Regions from separate parts of the Tigheibacillus halophilus genome, predicted to be linked through region 1. Evidence: predicted binding sites of a transcription regulator. Region 1 holds the regulator's gene; the other holds the start of a gene.

Region 1 (9,944 bases):
GCTTTTCTTAAGCCCGGATATGGAGAAACACCGCGCAGCAATAGCATCGACTCCTGGATTAAATGCATTCATTCCACAAGCCAAAGCTTTACAAACCTCAAATCCTTCTCATCTGGTACTGGCAAGTGAAGAAAATAGTGCCGATGCCGTATATCATATGACTCCCAATTATTTGCGGCTGGCAGAAGCAGAAGCGAAGTGGCTAAAAGCAGAAGGGAAGAAGGTTGATGAATGAACCATTAATTCGACCCATGGCCTTGGCAGATATAGAAGCAGTGATGAAGGTGGAAACAGCAACTTACACCTCACCATGGGAGAGGCATATTTTTTTTCAGGAGCTTTCTCAAAACTTTCATGCGCATTATTATGTGCTTGAATTGGAGGGGGAAGTGATAGGATATGCCGGTATGTGGGTGGTAGTTGATGATGCGCAAATTACCAATATTGCTATTTTACCGGGATATCGTGGTAAAAAGTATGGAGAGCAATTATTCCGTTTCATGGTGGGTAAGGCGGTTATCCTTGGGGCGGTGCACTTATCATTGGAAGTGAGGGTTTCCAACCATATAGCACAGCGAATGTACAGCAAGTTCGGCCTTGTGGAAGGGGGCATTCGCAAAAATTATTATTCAGACAATCAGGAAGATGCGATTGTAATGTGGGTGACATTGAAATGAAAAATGCGACTTATATACTTGGAATAGAGACAAGCTGTGATGAAACTGCTGTGGCGATTGTAAGGAACGGTACTGAAATCGTCGCAAATGTAGTTGCTTCACAAATAGAAAGCCATAAACGTTTTGGCGGGGTAGTTCCTGAGATTGCATCACGTCATCATGTAGAGCAAATCACTGTGGTTTTGGAAGATGCTATGAAGCAATCCGAATTGAATTGGGAAGATATAAATGCAATTGCAGTGACACAGGGGCCAGGCCTAGTTGGTGCATTGCTGATAGGTGTAAGTGCTGCGAAAGCTTTGGCGTTTGCAAAGCAGAAGCCGCTAGTGCCTGTCCATCATATTGCAGGGCATATTTATGCCAATCGGTTGGTCCAGGAACTGGAATTCCCATTGCTTGCTTTAGTTGTATCAGGTGGTCATACTGAGTTGGTTCTGATGAAACAACACGGCCAATTTGAGTTGATTGGCGAGACTCGGGATGATGCTGCAGGAGAAGCATATGACAAAGTTGCCAGAATGCTTGATATGCCTTACCCGGGCGGGCCCCATATAGACCGGCAGGCTGCTGAAGGAAAAATCAGCATCGATTTTCCGAGAGCCTGGCTGGAACCAGATAGTTTCGACTTCAGCTTTAGCGGATTGAAGTCAGCAGTTATTAACACTATTCACAACGCACGACAACGTGGAGATAGATTGGAAAAAGCGGACATAGCCGCAAGTTTCCAGGAAAGTGTTGTGGACGTATTGACGGCGAAAACGCGAAGGGCCGCTGAATTGCACCAAGTCAAGCAGGTACTGGTAGCTGGAGGCGTCGCGGCGAATAGGGGACTTCGTACAGCGCTTGAAAAAGCATTTAAACCGATGGGCATTCCGCTTCTCATCCCACCAGTCAAATTGTGTACAGACAACGCCGCAATGATTGCTGCAGCAGGAACCATTGCATATGAACAAGGAAGAAGAGCTGGACTGGAGTTAAACGCTGATCCCTCCTTATCGCTCCAATAGTTTATGACAAATATATTTACGGCCATCCATGTCATGAAATGATGGCCCATTTTTATGCACAAATGTTTATCCACAGGTGTGTGAATAATAACTGAATATGTGATAAGTAAAGTAATTGTGGGTGTGGACCTTTTTGTGCATAATTTTGCCTTGTTCTGTGGATAATGTGGATTACTTTGTTAATATGTGATTATAACAACGTTCAGTTGTTAATAGGTTTGTGGATAAGTTCAATGATAATGTTCCTAGGCTTTCAGGACATTTCCTGGATCTGGAATGGCGTGAGGAAAATCCAGCGGCTAACCCTTTTAGCACAATGGTTCACTTTATGAAAAATGTGTTTCATATGCTACAATGTCAATATGCATTTTGGAAAAATATTACTGTTTGAATTGAGGAATGAAAGAAACTGGTGATAAGGTATGTCAAACAAACAATCACATTATTTGCAATTTGACTTTATCCTTTTATTCATGCTGTTTGCCGGCGTCAGTCTACTGGCGATTTACAATGCACAGCAGCTGGAACAATATGCTGGCAAAAATTTTGTTGTGTTACAGATTTTTTGGTTTGCAGTCGGAGCAGGTATTGTAGCTCTGATTCAATTGTTCGATTTGGAACAGTTATATAAAATTAGTCTTTTTGCATATATTTTTGGGGTTTTGCTATTGGCCGTTCTCCTTGTGAGTCCGGAAAGCATTGCGCGGACAATTAACCATTCCAAGAGCTGGTTCACTTTGCCAGGATTCTCCATGCAGCCTTCAGAGTTTGCCAAGATATCCACAGTGCTTTACTTTGCGGCAGTTATCAGTAAACATAAAGAAAAATACCCCAAGTCGAATTGGAAAACAGACGTATTTTTGTTGCTTAAAATTGGAATGATTGTCATCGCTCCTGTTTTACTAATCAATATGCAGCCTGACTTCGGTTCTTCCATGGTGTATTTGTTTATCGCAGCTGTTTTTGTACTGTTGTCGGGTATCGATTGGAAAATCATTGCTACGCTTGTTTTGGGCGGAGCAGCAGTGTTATTTTCTGCGCTTTGGGTCATCGTCACCTTTCCGCAGATGTCTGAACAGGTGCTTGGTCTCGAACAATACCAAGTTCAGCGTGTGCTCACATGGTTTGATGCTTCAGGGCAGACAAGTGATGACACGTTCCATTTCGACCGCTCGCTCTCGGCCCTTGGGTCTGGGCAGCTTACAGGAAAAGGGATGAGTGCCCTGCAAGTGTCCTTGCCGGAGGCACACACTGATTTTATCTTTTCAGTGGTGGGGGAAAGCTTTGGATTTGTAGGGTGTGCTATAGTCGTTTTCTTGTATTTTCTATTGCTTTACCGTATGTTGATGCTTGGATTAAATAGCTTCCATTTCACCATGTTCGGCGCTTATATTTGTTTTGGATTTTTGAGTTTGATCTTTATCCATGCTTTCCAAAACATCGGGATGATTGTGGGGATCATGCCGATAACAGGAATCCCGCTCTTGCTGCTGAGCTATGGAGGCAGTTCAGTCATGTCGTCGATGATTGGACTTGGGCTTGTATATCGTGTCGCCGTGGAAAATACGATGCAGAATGATTACTTATTTAAATAGGAATCAAAAAAGGCGGGCCCTATGTTTTGCGGGCCCGCCTTTTTTTAGGAGCAGTGACAGTTTTCTCTACTGTTCAATCTTTTCTATTCTTCCTGCAAAATCTCCCATGCCTGCATTTCTTCCTCTATTCTCGATTTGATTTCTTCGCTTTGACGGGTCAATTTCAACGACATTTCATGATCCTGGAAAATTTCCGGCTCTGCCATTCTTTCTTCGAGTTGGGATAGCTCATTTTCAAGCTGATCGATTTTTTCTTCTATGGCTGCAATTTGTCTTTCTCTTTTTCGTTTTTCGCTTTGCAGTCTTTTTTCTTCTTCAAAGCTAAGCCTGTTTTCAGATGGGGCTGTCTTGCCCTTGCCGTTTGTTTGTTCCAAGGCTGCCATTTCCAGCTCTTCCTGTTTCTTAGCAATGTAGTAATCATAATCTCCAAGATAGATGGTGGCACCGCCCGGCTGCATTTCCACGACATGATCGGCAATTTTATTAATGAAATACCGGTCATGGGATACAAATAAGATGGTACCTTCAAATGCAGTTAATGCAGATTCCAGTACTTCTTTACTGTCGATATCCAGATGGTTGGTCGGTTCATCTAATACAAGCAAATTCGCTTTTTGCATTCGCAGCTTCGACAGGGCCAGCCGGGCTTTTTCCCCACCAGATAAAGAGTGGACGATTTTTAACACATCATCCCCTGAAAAGAGAAAATTGCCAAGCACTGTACGTATATCTTTTTCATTGGTGGTGGGATAGTCATCCCATAGCTCATGCAGCACCGTTTTGGAAGAAGAAAGGTCAGCTTGTTCCTGGTCATAATAGCCGATCTCGACATTTGTACCTACCCGGATTTCCCCGGAAGCCGGTTTCAATTTGCCGATGACATTTTTCAGAAGCGTGGTTTTGCCTACACCATTTGGACCGACTATGGCAAATCTGTCTCCGCGGTGGAGCTGCATATCGAGATGGCGAAACAGAAATTCTTCCGATTCATCATAACGAAAAGAAAGATTTTGTACGGATAATACATCATTGCCGCTGCGCTTATTCGCTTGAAAAGCGATACTTGCTGATGATTCTTCGCCGAGCGGTTTGTCGATACGTTCCATTTTTTCCAGTTGCTTACGCCGGCTCTGTGCGCGTTTTGTAGTGGAGGCACGTACAATATTTTTCTGAATGAAGTCTTCCATTTTTTTAATTTCTGTTTGCTGTTTCTCATATTCATCCAATTCTTGCTCGTATTGAAGAGCGCGTTGTTCCAAATAAGATGAGTATGTGCCGTGGTATTTTTTTATATGATGGCGCGACACATCATAAATGATGGAAACGGTCTTGTCCAAGAAATAACGGTCGTGAGAGACGATGACGACCGCACCCGGATAGCTTGAAAGATACCCTTCCAGCCATGTCAGTGTTTCAATATCCAGATGGTTGGTCGGTTCATCCAATATTAATATATCTGGTTTTGCAAGAAGCAATTTACCGAGTGCCAATCGTGTTTTCTGACCGCCGCTGAGTTCATTGATCACGGTGGCTTCATCGTAATCACCAAAATGCAACCCGTGCAGTACTGTACGAATTTCTGACTCATAATTGTAGCCGCCGGCTTTTTCAAAGGCATGCTGCAGCTGGTCATAATTTTTAAGCAGCTGTTCATAATCATTGGAACTCAAAGCCGCAGCATTGGCCATTTTTGTTTCTAACTCGCGAAGTTTCTTTTCCTGTTGAAGAATATCGGTGAAGACTTCCAGCATCTCATCCCAAATGGTATGCTCTGATTCAAGGCCGGTATGCTGAGATAAATAACCAGTACTGACATCCTTCGGTTTGAAAAATTCGCCCGTGTCATACGATTGCAGGCCGGCCATGATCTGAAGCAGGGTAGATTTTCCCGCTCCATTTCTGCCAACAATAGCCATCCTGTCTTTCATTTTTACTTCCAATTTGATATCGGATAATATTTCATCGGCTCCAAAGGATTTGGAGATGCCGTTGAGTTGCATCAAAATCATACGCTTTCACCTCTATTGATAAATCCTCCCACATCTCAGTGTATCTTAAAGGGAATCAACTGGGCAATCCTTTTGTGAAAAGAATCACGACTTCCGAACGATTTTCTGCTAGAATAGGAATGAGATCTTTTGAACTATTTGCTTTGTTCTTGGTTATTATACATTGGGAACGACAAAATGATATCAGAAATAAAACATATTAGTGAAGGGAAGGATGACGGTACAGATGGCTGAATTCACACATTTTAACGAGCAGGGACATGCCCGAATGGTTGATATCAGCGGCAAAGCGGACACAGAACGTACAGCGTTGGCTGCAAGCAGTATTTTCGTCAATGAGGAAATCCATGAAGGCATCGTGAAGCAAACAATAAAAAAAGGCGATGTACTTGCTGTTGCACAAGTAGCGGGAATCATGGCTGCCAAAAAAACGTCTGACTGGATACCGATGTGCCATCCGCTTTCACTGAAAGGCGTCGATATATCTTTTAGCTGGGAGCAAGCGGGAGATACGTATGAATTGAAAATAGAAGTCTTTGTAAAAACCAAGGGAAGTACCGGGGTGGAGATGGAGGCGCTGACAGCCGCATCTGCGACGGCATTGACAATTTATGATATGTGTAAGGCATTGGATAAAGGGATGGTTATCGGCCAAACATATTTATTGGAAAAGAAGGGCGGGAAATCCGGGGATTTCCATCGGGGCATGAAGGAGGAGTAATATGGAACGCAAAATTCCACAAGCCACTGCAAAGCGTTTGCCGCTTTATTATCGTTTTTTAAATAATTTACAGCATCAAGGCAAATCACGGGTTTCATCTAAGGAGCTGAGTTTGGCTGTCAAGGTTGATTCAGCGACTATTCGCAGAGATTTTTCTTATTTTGGCGCTTTAGGCAAAAAAGGATATGGCTATAATGTAGAATATTTATTGGGTTTTTTCCGTAAAACATTGAACCAGGATGAATTGACGAATGTGGCAATCATCGGTGTTGGTAATTTAGGTACAGCATTTTTACATTATAATTTCTTGAAAAATAATAACACCAAAATCGTGATGGCATTCGATGCAGATCCTGAGAAAGCGGGCCAGGATGTTGAAGGAGTCCCTATTTATTCAATCGATGAGCTGGAAGAAAAACTGAAGGACGTGAAAGTGGCTATTCTGACAATCCCCGCGCAGGTCGCAGATGCTGTCACCGAGCGATTGGTCAATTGCGGGATCGAAGGCATTCTGAATTTCACTCCCGCCAGGATCAGTGTGCCAAGTCATATTCGCGTACATCATATCGATTTGGCGGTTGAACTCCAGGCATTGGTATATTTCCTGAAGCATTATCCTTTAAATGAAAAAGAAGAAATATGAGCATAACAACCTGGCAGCGGATTTTCGCTGCCAGGTTTTTTTATGTACAGGATAGTCATGGGTATTAAGGCTCAATATTTTGAAAAGATGGTACTTTCGACATCTTCTATTCATCGCTTGCATTGGCTATGATGAATTGGTGAGAAAAAGAAAAACGTAGAGGAGAAGTGCAAACAATGTGGGGTAAAAAACTGATGGCTCTTTGCGTGATGCTATTACTGAGCTTGGCTATTGCTGCCTGTTCAGACAACGCCAGCAAAGATAAGAAGGATGAAGACAAAACGAAAACAGAAGAAAAGGGCAGTAAAGTTGCTGCGGCAGAAAAAACAGAGACAGACAAAGAAAAAGAAAATGCTGTCGCTAGCGATGAAGTGTTATTTGCTGTATTGGATGCTAATTTGCAAGCATACAAAGATAAAGACCTTGATGCGTACATGGACACGATCCATAGTGGATCTCCTGTGTTCGATACGACCAGACAACAGATGGAAGCGATCATTGACAAAGATCTGGACATGGAAATCACGGATATGAAAGTAGAAGAGAAAAACGAGGATAAAGCAAAAGTGAGTTATGTGCAACGGACTGTAGCGAAGGAACCAATTCCCGAATTTAAAAACAATGAAGTGAAGGGTTATCATGAACTGCGCCAGGAAGACGGCCAATGGAAAATTTACGCCTCACAGGCGAACGATGTGACGTATCTGGATGAGGATGGCAATCCGATTGATGAAGATACGATTGCAGAAACGCAGGCAAGTGCTGATAATGGTGAAATGGACGGACAATATGCAGATCAGCTAAAGCAGATGCAGCAAACCATCGCCATGAAATTGACGGTAGCGGAATATACTGAAGATGATGGCTTTGCTTCCGCACTTTTCACCATTGCTGATGGGAAATATAAGGATAACCAGGTTACATTGGAATATGTAGCAGGTGCCAAGGGCGAGCTTTCACCGAAGGAATGGATGGAGCTTGTGCGAGAACAGTATACAGCACAGGTCGGCGACAAGTTCGATTTGCAAGTTTACGATACGACGAAGAATGAAACGATGTTCGAATTGGTTATCAAAGCTGACGATGACCAGATCGATCAGGCACAAATCGGCCGTGTTTTCTTTAAAGGGAATGATTTGTACGCAGTGACATTCGGTGCTTCAGGGGCGGATGAAGTCCCTAAAGAAGTCAAACAGGATTTGACAAAGGTATTGAAAAAGGTGAAATAGGAATCGATCAAACGGGTTACTCTGGAAAAGACAGCATGTCTCAATCAAAAGCGAATGTCTCGTTCAACCAAAAAAGCGTCCATCGCCTGGACGCTTTATATAAAAAGTTATTTTTTTTGATCCCGTTTCAGTTTAAAATGCAATCCTATTAATTTGAACCCCATGCCGAAATCCAAGGTGGCAATCACTGCCAATAACATAGTAGTGATATTCCACATCGTGTCATGCGCGCTGCGGACCGCAAAAAATATGAATAAGGCCCCCATGGCGAAATATAAAATAGCCCGGCTGATAAGAGATGAAATCATAAAAGTTATCCTCCAATAATTTGCTGCTGTATGAAATTCATTTGCTGTTCCAATTTTTCCATTTTTTCCGGGGTCAACAACAGCTGCCCCAATACTGCGGTCGTGTTCATCCCCATATGAACAAGGATTGGAACGATAATCCGTTTTGTCTTGACATATAGAAATGCAAATGTGAGCCCCATAGAAGCATACACCAGAATGTGTTTAGGGTCTTGATGGATAACAGCGAAAATGACTGATGAAATCAATGCGGCTATCCAAAAATTGGTGCGGTTATACAATGCTCCGAAGATGATTTTTCGGAACAGGATTTCCTCCAAAATCGGTGCGATCAACACAGGAATGACGTAGAATATTGGAAATGCTTTTGATATATCCATGATATTTTTCGTGTTTTCCGATTCTGTTTTTATACCGAATACATGGATTTCAATATTTGCAGCTAAAGCTTGTGCTGCCAGTGCCATAAATACGCCGCCGATTATCCATCCAACCGTGGTGCCTGTGGCGGATGCGTCCGGGGATACTCCTTCCTTCATATCCGGTTTCATCAATAGAAGGAAGACGACAAGGCCGGCGAGGAAACTGAAAATGGTAAAGTAAATGATTGCCTCGGCCTCTGTCAGTTTAAATAGAAAGTAAAATAAAGGGGCGCCAAGAATTACGGAAAATTGCATAATCACGTAGGAAATGACTACCCACCAATAGCGTTTTGTCAAAGTATAACCGTCCCTTTCGAAATTGGAATCATCTATTCATTGTATGTGCTTGAACATTTTTTATTTCAAATCCAACTTTATTTATCATGCACAATGCTATAATATAATTCATTCTAACATATTACGGATATCGGAGGCGACTGTGGTCATCCAGAGCAAAAAAAGAAAAAGATTTTTCGTTTGGCGATTCGGGAATTGTCAAACGGGTGGCTGCGAGATTTGTCTAAAAAAGCAGAACGAAATTGAAGTGCAATGCTTGCAATTTCAGACAGAATTAATTATTATAATAATGGTGTTAGCACTCAGTTGCTTTGAGTGCTAAATTTAAAAAATACTTTTTGATAGGAATTAAGGAGGTTGTCTACATGATTAAACCACTAGGAGATCGTGTTGTCATCGAGCTCGTAGAACAAGAGGAAAAAACAGCAAGCGGAATCGTATTGCCAGACTCTGCAAAAGAAAAACCGCAGGAGGGCAAAGTTGTTTCAGTTGGATCCGGCAGAGTTACTGACAGCGGTGAAAAAGTAGCGCTGGAAGTAAAAGAAGGAGACCATATCATTTTCTCTAAATTCGCCGGCACCGAAGTGAAATACGAAGGCACTGAATACTTAATTCTTCGCGAAAATGACATTTTGGCTATTGTTGGTTAATAGAACGATTGAAATAAACTTGAATGAATCATAGGGAGGGCATTTTATATGGCTAAAGAAATTAAATTCAGTGAAGACGCTCGTCGTGCAATGGCACGCGGTGTAGATACATTGGCAAATGCTGTAAAAGTGACATTGGGACCAAAAGGACGCAACGTCGTATTGGACAAGAAATTCGGTTCCCCGCTAATTACTAATGACGGTGTAACTATTGCCAAGGAAATCGAATTGGAAGACCATTTTGAAAATATGGGTGCACAATTGGTTTCTGAAGTAGCATCTAAAACAAACGATGTTGCCGGTGACGGTACAACTACTGCAACTGTTTTGGCGCAAGCGTTGATTCAGGAAGGTTTGAAAAACGTCACTTCTGGTGCAAACCCTGT
Region 2 (9,944 bases), on a different contig from region 1:
CAATGAAGTACTCCGTTGCCTCCCAGCCTCCTCCCACCATAAAAGTATTTTTTACCCATTCACATCTCAACTTTCATTTTGATAGTAGAAACAAAACAAACCCTGAAATCCCATTAAATGGACTTCAGGGCCTGGTACTAATGGCTTAGAGTAAATGTTCCAGGCGAGGTATAGCGCTGTTAATGCAAATTAACCTACCGAACATTTAAATTGGCAAGGATAATAAATATCCGAAAAGACGTTTTTTTGTTCCAAAACCTAATAAGGTGGTTGAAGAAAAAAACAACATCATAAACAACAACAGTTAGTGAACAGCTGCTGGTAGACATTGCTGTAAGAGATCAATTTATTGAGAGATATGGAAAAAACGCCGTTACAAAAATGACTGAAAGAAATTACCTTGCAACCATTGAATTGCCTGAGAATCAATTGCCTACCAGTTTCTAGCAGGATTTGTCAATAAAGTTAAAATCATGGAGCCTGGAGATTTTATTGCTAATTATTTGTCCTTTTTGGAGGAGGCAGTGAGGCTTTACAAATAAAGTGTTCGTCCGTCTTCTCCTCTGAGGGTTTGTCGAATAAAGTGTGTAAGTGATAACTGGCTCATTACCATCGCCCCAGTTCTATATATGGTCCTCTTCCTGCTGAGATTCCAGTTCTTGAATCCGCAGATGCAGATATAAAGCTTCAAGCGGGCGATTTCATTTATCTTTTAGGGTTCGCTAGCTTGACAAATTTTTCATTTCGCTTTATTTCGCTATTAGGATAACCTCCCATCTGAATTATTTTCATCTAACAATAAAAACTAAACTGCGAAGGAAGAGTCGTACGCACTCTCACTTACACAGCTCAGTTTACACTCCTAGTACCTAAGTTGTTTGAACAACAGTTGTGGAAATCTATATACTCCAAACGGATCACATGTCTCTACTAACCTGTTGTTTAACTCGTCCTGAAGTTAGACGAGTTACTACGAATAAATCAACTACTACCAGAATAAACCTTGTATTTTTTTCAACGATTCTACAGAGTTTCCTAATCTTTCCTTTTCTTCTTCATCTAGTGAGAGTTCAATAATTTCTACTGCACCCTTACGATTAATAACGGTAGGTACCCCTATAAACACATCATCATAACCGTATTCCCCATCAAGTAATGTTCCAACTGGCAATACAACTTCTTCATTTTTTAATATTGCCTTTGTAATTCGGACAAGTCCCATAGCTATTCCATAATAAGTAGCTCCCTTGGCTTCAATTATTTCATATGCTGCATCTCGAACATGAATGTAGATTTCATTTCTTCTTTCTTTTGTTAACCTTTGAGCTATTGGATTACCAGAAATATTTGCAGAAGACCAAATAGCAAGTTCTGAATCTCCATGTTCACCAATAATATAACCGTGGACACTTGTTGGTGTGACTCCAAATTCCTGACCTAATAAATAGCGGAATCTTGCAGAGTCTAAAATCGTACCGGATCCAATCACTCTTTCTTTCGGAAGACCAGAGAATTTCCATGTGGCATGAGCAAGAATGTCAACTGGATTTGTTGCTACTAAGAAGATACCGTTAAAACCAGATTCCATAATATTTTCTACAATCGCTTTAAAGATTTTCATATTCTTGCTAACTAGATCCAGCCTTGTTTCTCCAGGTTTTTGTGCTACACCAGCACAAATCACTACAACAGCGGCATCCTTACAATCCTCATACGTACCCAATTTGATTTTTACCGTGCTAGGTGCATATAATACGCCATGGTTTAAGTCCATTACTTCGCCTTTTGCTCTCTTTTCATTTAGGTCAACAAGCACTAATTCATCACATAACCCTTGATTTAACAATGCATATGCATAACTTGAGCCAACTGTACCTGTCCCAACCAACACCGTTTTGCTTCCTTGGGTAAATTCCATTTATTCTCATCTCCAATTCTGTATATGTTATTATTTTCACAGATAATAAAAGAACATATGATATTTATCTATGATTAATAATAACCAATAGGTTAAATTCTATAATTAATATGTGAATGTTTTCACATACTAATTATATTCCTTACAAAGAAATTTGCAATAGAAAATCAGACTCTAAAAATAAATCCGCTTCCAATACGGTCGAAAATATCTCAAAGTAAACACAATTACTATACCCTCTCTTTCTAATTTATATCCGATCATTATGTATTTTTTGCATTTACCTCATACTTCTGTATGAATATGGGTAGTTGTTAGCGTGGGCAAATCTACTAGTTTCAAAGATAAATCAGTACATGCACTTCATCTCATTTTCGCCATTAAAATAACCTTCCGTGTGAATTCGTTTCATTCTAACCATAAAAAACTGAACAGCGAAGTAAGAGCCGTACGCACTCTCACTTTCAAAGTTCAGTTTACCCTGCCAAAAAATGTTCATCCGTCAGCTTCGAAGAGTGCATGTACTTTTCTCAATAATTGATGAGGCGACCATTATCATTCCACTGACCGTACATTTTATTTTTCTTTACATTTTCAATAAACATTCATATGAGTGGTTTCACCTATAAATAAAAATCCTTAATCACCGAAACAATAAGATGGTTTTTCAATAACTTATCATTGAACCATCTCATGCAAACATGAAATACTGGTGAAAGTGGATAAAACTATGGGTTCCTAAATCGTTTTTTATAGAAACGATTTACAATCTTGAATGGTTAATTCTTCCTGATCCAGTGCTATTAATTGATAGCATCCTGCAAATAATTATTCATCATTATAAAAATCAATAACGGACATGGCCAAAGCTACGACTTTATCCTGAAGATATTTTGGGGAAACGACCTTTATTTTGTTTGCGAATCCCAATATAAACTCTATAGCCTCTTGCTTATCATTGAATCTTAGCGTTGCTGGTATCCATTTGCCCCCATTTGGATTTTCTGTTTTGATAACTTTAACAAATTTGTCTGTAAAATTAATTCTTTTAATAATTTTTGTATGTATTTCTACTTGTACATCGTATTTCGGTAAGTTTTGTACAAATTCTGCTTTTGATTGTTCCCAGTATGTGGCCAAATTGAAATGAAGCGGTCTCCTAAAAGTTTCACTTTCAACTTTTGCACTGTGTATACGTGATACCCTGTAATTACGCAGCTCTCCATTTTTTAAAGCAACAAGATACCACTTATTCCCTTTTGCCACTAACCCTAATGGTTCAACTAACCTTTCCTTTTGTTCACCACCTTGCTGTTCATAGTGAATTTTCAGCTTTTTACTATCCCAAACGGCTTGTTGCACAACATTAAGAGCATGCTTCTTTTCTTTGGATTGTCTCCAGGTGCCCGAATCTATATGAATTCTTTCCCACATTGCCTGCGCTTCCTCCCGATAAGTATCTGGGATAGCTGCAAGCAGCTTTTGCCTCGTATCAAGCGGCTGGTTGTTTAACCCTAAATCTTCAAGTAGTTCACCAGATGGAAAAAGAAACAAAGATTTCATGTCATCTATGTTTAGTCCACTTAATTTACTCCGAAAATTATCTAATAGATGCCATCCTCCCTCTTTACCTCTTTGAGAAACAATTGGAATTCCTGCATTTGTTAACGCATCCATGTCTCTAAGAATGGTTCTATTCGATACCTCCAGTTCATTAGCTAGTTCTTTTGCCGTCATTTTCCCTCTGTTCTGTAACAAGATCATAATACTCATTAATCTATCTGCTCTCATAAAATACACCCCTTCGATAAAATAATAATTACTTATATTTATATGACAGAAGGTGTCGTGTTTTAACCATATACTTATTTTAGAGCTAAGGAAAGGAGAATAATTATGAATCAAAAACGAAATGTAGTACTATTCATTGCATCGAGTTTAGATGGATATATTGCGACAAAAGAGGAATCACTTGAATGGTTGTTTAAAGTAGAGGGAGAAGGGGATAATGGCATTTCCGAGTTTTTAGACACGATTGATACCGTTTTAATGGGGAAAGCAACTTACGATTGGATTATGGAACATGAGGGTGGCAATAGCTGGCCGTATTCTGATAAAAATTGTTATGTGTTCACACGGTCTTCGATTGCTGATACGGAGCAGGTAAAATTTATAAGCCCTGATATTCAAGATTTTGTAAGCAAATTAAAAAAACAAGAAGGGAAAAATATTTGGATGGTTGGAGGAGGAAAACTGCTATATTCCTTCCTAAAAGAGAATATGGTTGACGAGATCATCATAACCATTGCCCCAACCCTCATAGGGAAAGGGATTCCTTTGTTCAACAATGGCGATTACCACTTAGAATTATTGTTAAAAGGAACAAGGCGATTTAATCAATTTGTAGAATTGCATTATGAGGTTAAAAGGTAAACTATCTGACTTAGCAAATAAACAGCTTTAATAAGGAGGGCTATTTTTTAAAGTCCCCTTTACGATTTGAAACGTGTAGAATAGAAAAATACACATGTATTCATAATCAAAAATCGATCTTAAGTTTTGTTATTCACCTCATTTTGGAGTGTTTAATTCTTTTTAAGGATTCACAAAAACGATATCATAAAGCAAGGTCAGATTTGGTTAATACCGCAAGCAGCCATGTAACACAGCTGTTTATGTTAAAGTAATGCGTCCACCCACACTACATGTAGAAATACTTACCCCAACAGATTAACGGAATATCAGCAGCTTGGAGACAATTATTTAGATAATCGTAATAGCTTTGGGTGTAAGTTTGCGAACTGCCTCCGCCAGCTCGTCGGCTAATGTAGTCCTTCCTGCAGCAGATCGACCATCTACTGCAACTCTTGTTGGGGGGACTAAGTTTAGTGACACAATTTCATTGGCGAGAGCTGTGATTACATTAGATCTTAGTGTGTCTGGTATATCAAACATGTATGATCCCCTCCTAAAAACCTATTCAATTCGTCTTAAATGATCACTTAGGTTCACTGACGCAGGCAGGAATCCAATGATGCAGCTTGGAGCAATAAGCGTTTACCTTTATTCTAGGTGTCTACTACCTATTAGTAAACAAATGTTATCTTAACAACTGAAGCATCCTATCACACCAAAGAATACTTGCCTCTTCTAAGTTTATCCCCATTTTAATTACAGAAATTGTGGAGAACAAGGGATGGTTGACGCCAGGGTTCTGTTCTTCGAAGGAAGAAATTCTCTTTTTATAATCCGCAAGCGTACGTTCATGTTGTTCTTTATTCTTCTGTATCAGGCTAAACAATTCATCTGGCTTTAATAACCATGAACTGTACTGCTTCAACAGAAAGGTCTTTGAATCCTCAACTTCGGGAAGCTCTCGCACCCATGACTTTAAAGTGTCAATGGCACTGAGGTGGACGATAAGACTCTTGTTCAATGGCCTGCAATTCAATAAATCAGGATTTTTCCAATTTCGATAGAGATGGATAAAGCTGATTATTGTTTATTTTATAGAAATGAGTAATTCTGCTGTTGATTTGCTGCTTCATTTCATATCCGCTTAACGGTTCTCGTATTGCTTACAAATTCATTTTCATTCATCTTTTTGGCATCTTCTAATAGTTGATTGTAAGCCATTAATGCACCTTCATTATCACTTTCAAAATCTTTTTTATCATAAATGGTATTCGTTTTTGTGAAATGGATTTTCCTCTCAATAATGTCTACTAATGTAAATTGTATCAGCTTTTTATTGTCGAGTTTAATTCCCTTCTAAATTAAATGGCCCAATTCGGGCACAATGCATATTCAACAACTGCGCCCGATAATTGAATTTGGCTTTAGCTATTTTCAGTTCTCTTCCACATATTGAAATTATAAATTAGCTGAACTAAACCAGCTATAAGTAGTAATAGTCCCAAAAGTACTTTCACTACCATACTCCAGTCAGTATAAACGTAAATAAAAATGAATAGCGAAATATAGCCATTTCTAAGCTATCTAACGGTACTTTATTAAGTTTTTAGCTGATATACCATTTTATTTTTTTGCCAATGAATATATCGGGATTATCATATAAAATGGGGCAACATTAATTCACAAGTTTATTTATATAACCCTTTCGTATAAAGAAAAAGCTTATTATAAACAGTAGTAAAAATATAACTAAACCAATTGCTGTTAGTTGATAAAATGCCAAGGAAATATGGTTATGCATACCGAGCACCGTTGCAAATAAAATCAAAGCTGCAATTGTAAATGGGATAAAAATTAAGGTAGCCAGCTCTTTTGTCACAACAGATGTTAATTCTTTCATGGAAAAACCAATTTTTCTAATGCCTGAGAATTTTTCTCTTTCTTGTTCAAGTGATGTTTGAAGGTAAAAATAAAGAATACTCATTGCTGCACTCATAAAAATCAGACTAAGCATAAAGCCAATGAAGAACGTAATGCTTTTTACAAACTTCTCTGCTTCATATAATTCAATTTTAGAAGCTATTAAGTTTTTACCGAGTTCTGTAGTAATTTTTGATGAAATAGTTTCAGCCACTTGAGTCTTGTTTGTCCAATCATCCAATTCATAAGCGAATATTTTATATTCTGGATACGCAATGGTTTCATATACTTCATTAGGAACGATATAATATACATTTTGTAACCCGGTTACTAAAAGATTTCTCTTTTCTACCCCTGCAAATTCGAGGTTACCAAATGGGTAATCATAAATAGATTCTTCATCGGGGTGAACACCTTCATTACCAGCTACAACAAAATATTCATTATCGTTTAACGTTAAAGGCGTATGCTGACCCAGTTGATTAAAATTCGAAACGGACATAAAAGCAATCCTACGCTCATCATCGGTTTTAAAGGACGAATAATAAGCCTCATAATTATCTCCTGTTTCATCTAAGGTCTCTTCAATAAATGCTATATCTTTCTGAGCTTCTAATTCGTTACCGGGGACTGATGTATATTGGAAACTATAAGGATATAACGCTTCTGTTTTTTCCTCTACATTGTAGTAAGAGCTGTATAGTACGCTTGTAGATACAAAGGTACCTAATAGTAAGATGGTTAATAAGTAAATGATATGGGCATGTGAACGCTCTTTTGCCTTTAAGTTAGATACAAAAAGCATATTGGTTTTTCTAAAATACGATGGATGCTTTTGCCATATACGAATGGCTAATAACATTCCTTGTGTGATCGTAAAGTAAATGGCTAATAGCAGACTGATAAACAACACAATGTACGCGATAATCCCAAAGGATTCCACCCAATTCATTTCCTTTAGCATAGAAAAGAGCATGAAAACACTCACGATGATAGATACGATCAGTTTAAATGGTGCTGGTTTAATCCGCTTTTCCTGTGTCATATCTGCTTTTAATAGTTGAACAATCTCTTCTTTTTTAATCATACGTGTCATTATTTTAGTAACAATCAAGAATAATAGAGAAAATAAAACAACCGTTAGTAGAATGGCTTGAATGGGGACATACATGCCAAATATTTCTGCACGTAATATCTTTTTAGCAACCATTAAAAATAATGGCTCAATAACAAGCCCGCACACAATAGCCGTGATAATCGCTACACCAGCAATGATCATATTTTCTCTAAAAACCATTTTGCGGATTTGCCTCATGGAAGCACCCGTCATCATAAAGGTACCTAACGTTTTCGTTTTCTTTTTCAAAAAAGCGAACAACGAGTAGATAATAAAGACAATAGAAAAAACATAAATAAAGAAGCTGGCAAGCACCATTGTTATTCCTAATGTACTTGATGGATCCAATTCCGCCAGCATTGGATGAAAAGCTATGGTTGAAAACAGGAAAAAAACCATCATAGAAAACACACTACTTAGAAAGTAGGAAACGTATGTCGACTTATCCCGTAAAATATTTTGAACAACAATATGATTAAAATTCATGCTGACCACCACCTAGAAATGTGAGTGTGTCCATAATTTCTTGGTAAAATTGTCGTTTATTGTTACCTCGATGTATCTCATTATAGAGAATACCGTCTTGTATAAAGATGACACGCTGAGCAAAACTAGCAACGTAGGCATCATGTGTCACCATTAAAATAGCTGTATCAAAAGATTTATTTATCGATTCAAATAATGTCATAACACCATTCACAGATTTAGAATCCAGGTTTCCAGTCGGTTCATCTGCTAATAATAATTGAGGTTTATGAATAACCGCTCTTGCAATCGCTACACGTTGCTTCTGTCCACCAGAAATTTCAAACGTTCGCTTTTTTAATAAATCCTCTATCCCTAAAAAGTCTACGATTTTCTCCAAATTCTGTTTCATTTCTTTTTCGGGTACAGAATCAAGTGTTAAAGGAAGTAATATATTCTCTTCCACTCTTAATGTATGGACAAGGTTAAAATCCTGAAATACAAATCCTAATTCGGTACGTCTGAACCTTGCTAATTCATCATCATTTAATTCATACGGATCTTTCGAATTGATTATGATGGAACCATTCGAAGGGCGATCGATGGTAGAAACGCAGTTAAGAAAGGTCGTTTTTCCACTGCCAGATGGGCCCATCACCGCAACAAATTCTTTTTCCCTTAAATGAAAATCAATGCCTTTTAATGCCTTATATGTGACTTCTCCTGTATATTCTTTTTGTAGTTGCTTTACATTTAAAATTGTATCTGTCATTACGATTTCACTCCTTGGAGTTCTTTGATACATCTAGTATAAACAAACTGGTTTCCCCATAAAATCTTTAAACATGACAGCAACATGACAAATTTGTCATAAAGCAAAAGCTTAAAGCTAGTTTAGCGACGTATGAACTGCGCCTTGCCAAGCAAGGCGGTTCGATGTTGGAGCACAGGAGCGATACTTTTAATAGAACATTCATCCCGAAGGAGATAAAGGAAACACGCCTCTTCATAGAGAAGTGTCGGCGTCGGGCACAAAGCCCGAACTTAGCCGACCTACTTTATTATCTGAGCCGATGTTGATTTAGATTACGGAGGTGAAGGAAGTCCACTACGGATTTAGCACTAGAGCTGGACGATCAAAAAAGGCTACCTTATTTGGCAGCCGTCTATACTCCGGAAAAATCAATCATAAAGGTCGTTTCATTATGAGTAGAGGATAACTTATATGGGTGATGTAGTGTAGAGAGTATTTTTTTGACTAAATATAGGCCGATACCAGTCGCTTCACCTTGGATGCGTCCCTTTGTTCCAGTGTAAAACAATTCAAATACACGGTTAATTTCACTTTCTGGTATCCCTTCGCCTTTGTTCTTAATACACAACTGACCATTTTCATAACAAATGAGAACAGAGGATTGCTTTTCGCCATATTTAGCAGCATTACTTAGTAGCTGGTGGATAACAACTCCAAGCCATTTGCGATCGGAATAAACGAAGATATTTTCTTCGATTGTACTTTTAGGGTATACTTCCATCTCAATAAAGTAATCTTTTAAATCGTTAGCGACTTCTTGAACGATACTCTTTAAAGATATCGGTTCAATCTTTAAATCAGCTAATAATTGGGATGATCGGCTATAAGTTAGCAGTTGATTTAAAGAAAAATTTACTTTGTCACATTCCTTTTTTACTTTTTGCCATTCTTGGAATAAACTTGGTTCTTTTAATTGATTGGTTTCTATAAGTAATTGAATGACGGAAAGCGGTGTTTTCATTTGATGAACGGTTTGCGAAACCATAAGTTGCTGTTCATGTAAGGAAGCTTTATGTTCGTCCTCTTTTGATAGAAAAAGGGAATGAATGAACCGCATTTGATTTGCATATGCCGTTTCAACGGCAGCTTTTGGATAGTGAATCAATAAGTTATCTGCATCTAATCCCTTTTCATTCAAGTGTGCATATATTTTTTTGCGTCGAATATATCGAAATAAAAGAAGAATGGCTAATAAAATAATAGCTAAAAAGATAAAGTAAGCGTAATGATTCCTAAAGTCATCCAGCAGATGAATAACAATTGGTAAGCCAATCACCGTTATCATGTAAAGCGTT

What was found. Region 1 encodes Rex, which represses fermentation and respiration genes when NADH is low (regulators of the CRP and FNR family bind a similar motif). Its sites were predicted from a motif close to TTGTGAAATATTTCACAA; they were not measured.
Region 2: the regulator Rex is predicted to act here: its motif matches at 2,029-2,046, upstream of ACFSMW_RS19035 (L-lactate dehydrogenase).

Annotation. Positions count from the first base shown of each region.
Region 1 covers NZ_JBHUIZ010000016.1:2,293-12,236, forward strand. The annotation lists gene tsaB (tRNA (adenosine(37)-N6)-threonylcarbamoyltransferase complex dimerization subunit type 1 TsaB) at 1-235, shown strand, start outside; gene rimI (ribosomal protein S18-alanine N-acetyltransferase) at 228-677, shown strand; gene tsaD (tRNA (adenosine(37)-N6)-threonylcarbamoyltransferase complex transferase subunit TsaD) at 674-1,684, shown strand; gene ACFSMW_RS17930 (FtsW/RodA/SpoVE family cell cycle protein) at 2,107-3,279, shown strand; gene ACFSMW_RS17935 (ABC-F family ATP-binding cassette domain-containing protein) at 3,363-5,288, opposite strand; gene moaC (cyclic pyranopterin monophosphate synthase MoaC) at 5,515-6,009, shown strand; gene ACFSMW_RS17945 (redox-sensing transcriptional repressor Rex) at 6,011-6,652, shown strand; gene ACFSMW_RS17950 (nuclear transport factor 2 family protein) at 6,829-7,881, shown strand; gene ACFSMW_RS17955 (YdiK family protein) at 7,989-8,189, opposite strand; gene ACFSMW_RS17960 (CPBP family intramembrane glutamic endopeptidase) at 8,195-8,908, opposite strand; gene groES (co-chaperone GroES) at 9,274-9,558, shown strand; gene groL (chaperonin GroEL) at 9,607-9,944, shown strand, end outside.
Region 2 covers NZ_JBHUIZ010000018.1:8,333-18,276, reverse strand. The annotation lists gene ACFSMW_RS19035 (L-lactate dehydrogenase) at 989-1,918, opposite strand; gene ACFSMW_RS19030 (helix-turn-helix transcriptional regulator) at 2,747-3,709, opposite strand; gene ACFSMW_RS19025 (dihydrofolate reductase family protein) at 3,815-4,351, shown strand; gene ACFSMW_RS19020 (hypothetical protein) at 5,019-5,300, opposite strand; gene ACFSMW_RS19015 (PadR family transcriptional regulator) at 5,374-5,493, opposite strand; gene ACFSMW_RS19010 (FtsX-like permease family protein) at 6,009-7,856, opposite strand; gene ACFSMW_RS19005 (ABC transporter ATP-binding protein) at 7,846-8,607, opposite strand; gene ACFSMW_RS19000 (sensor histidine kinase) at 9,002-9,944, opposite strand, start outside.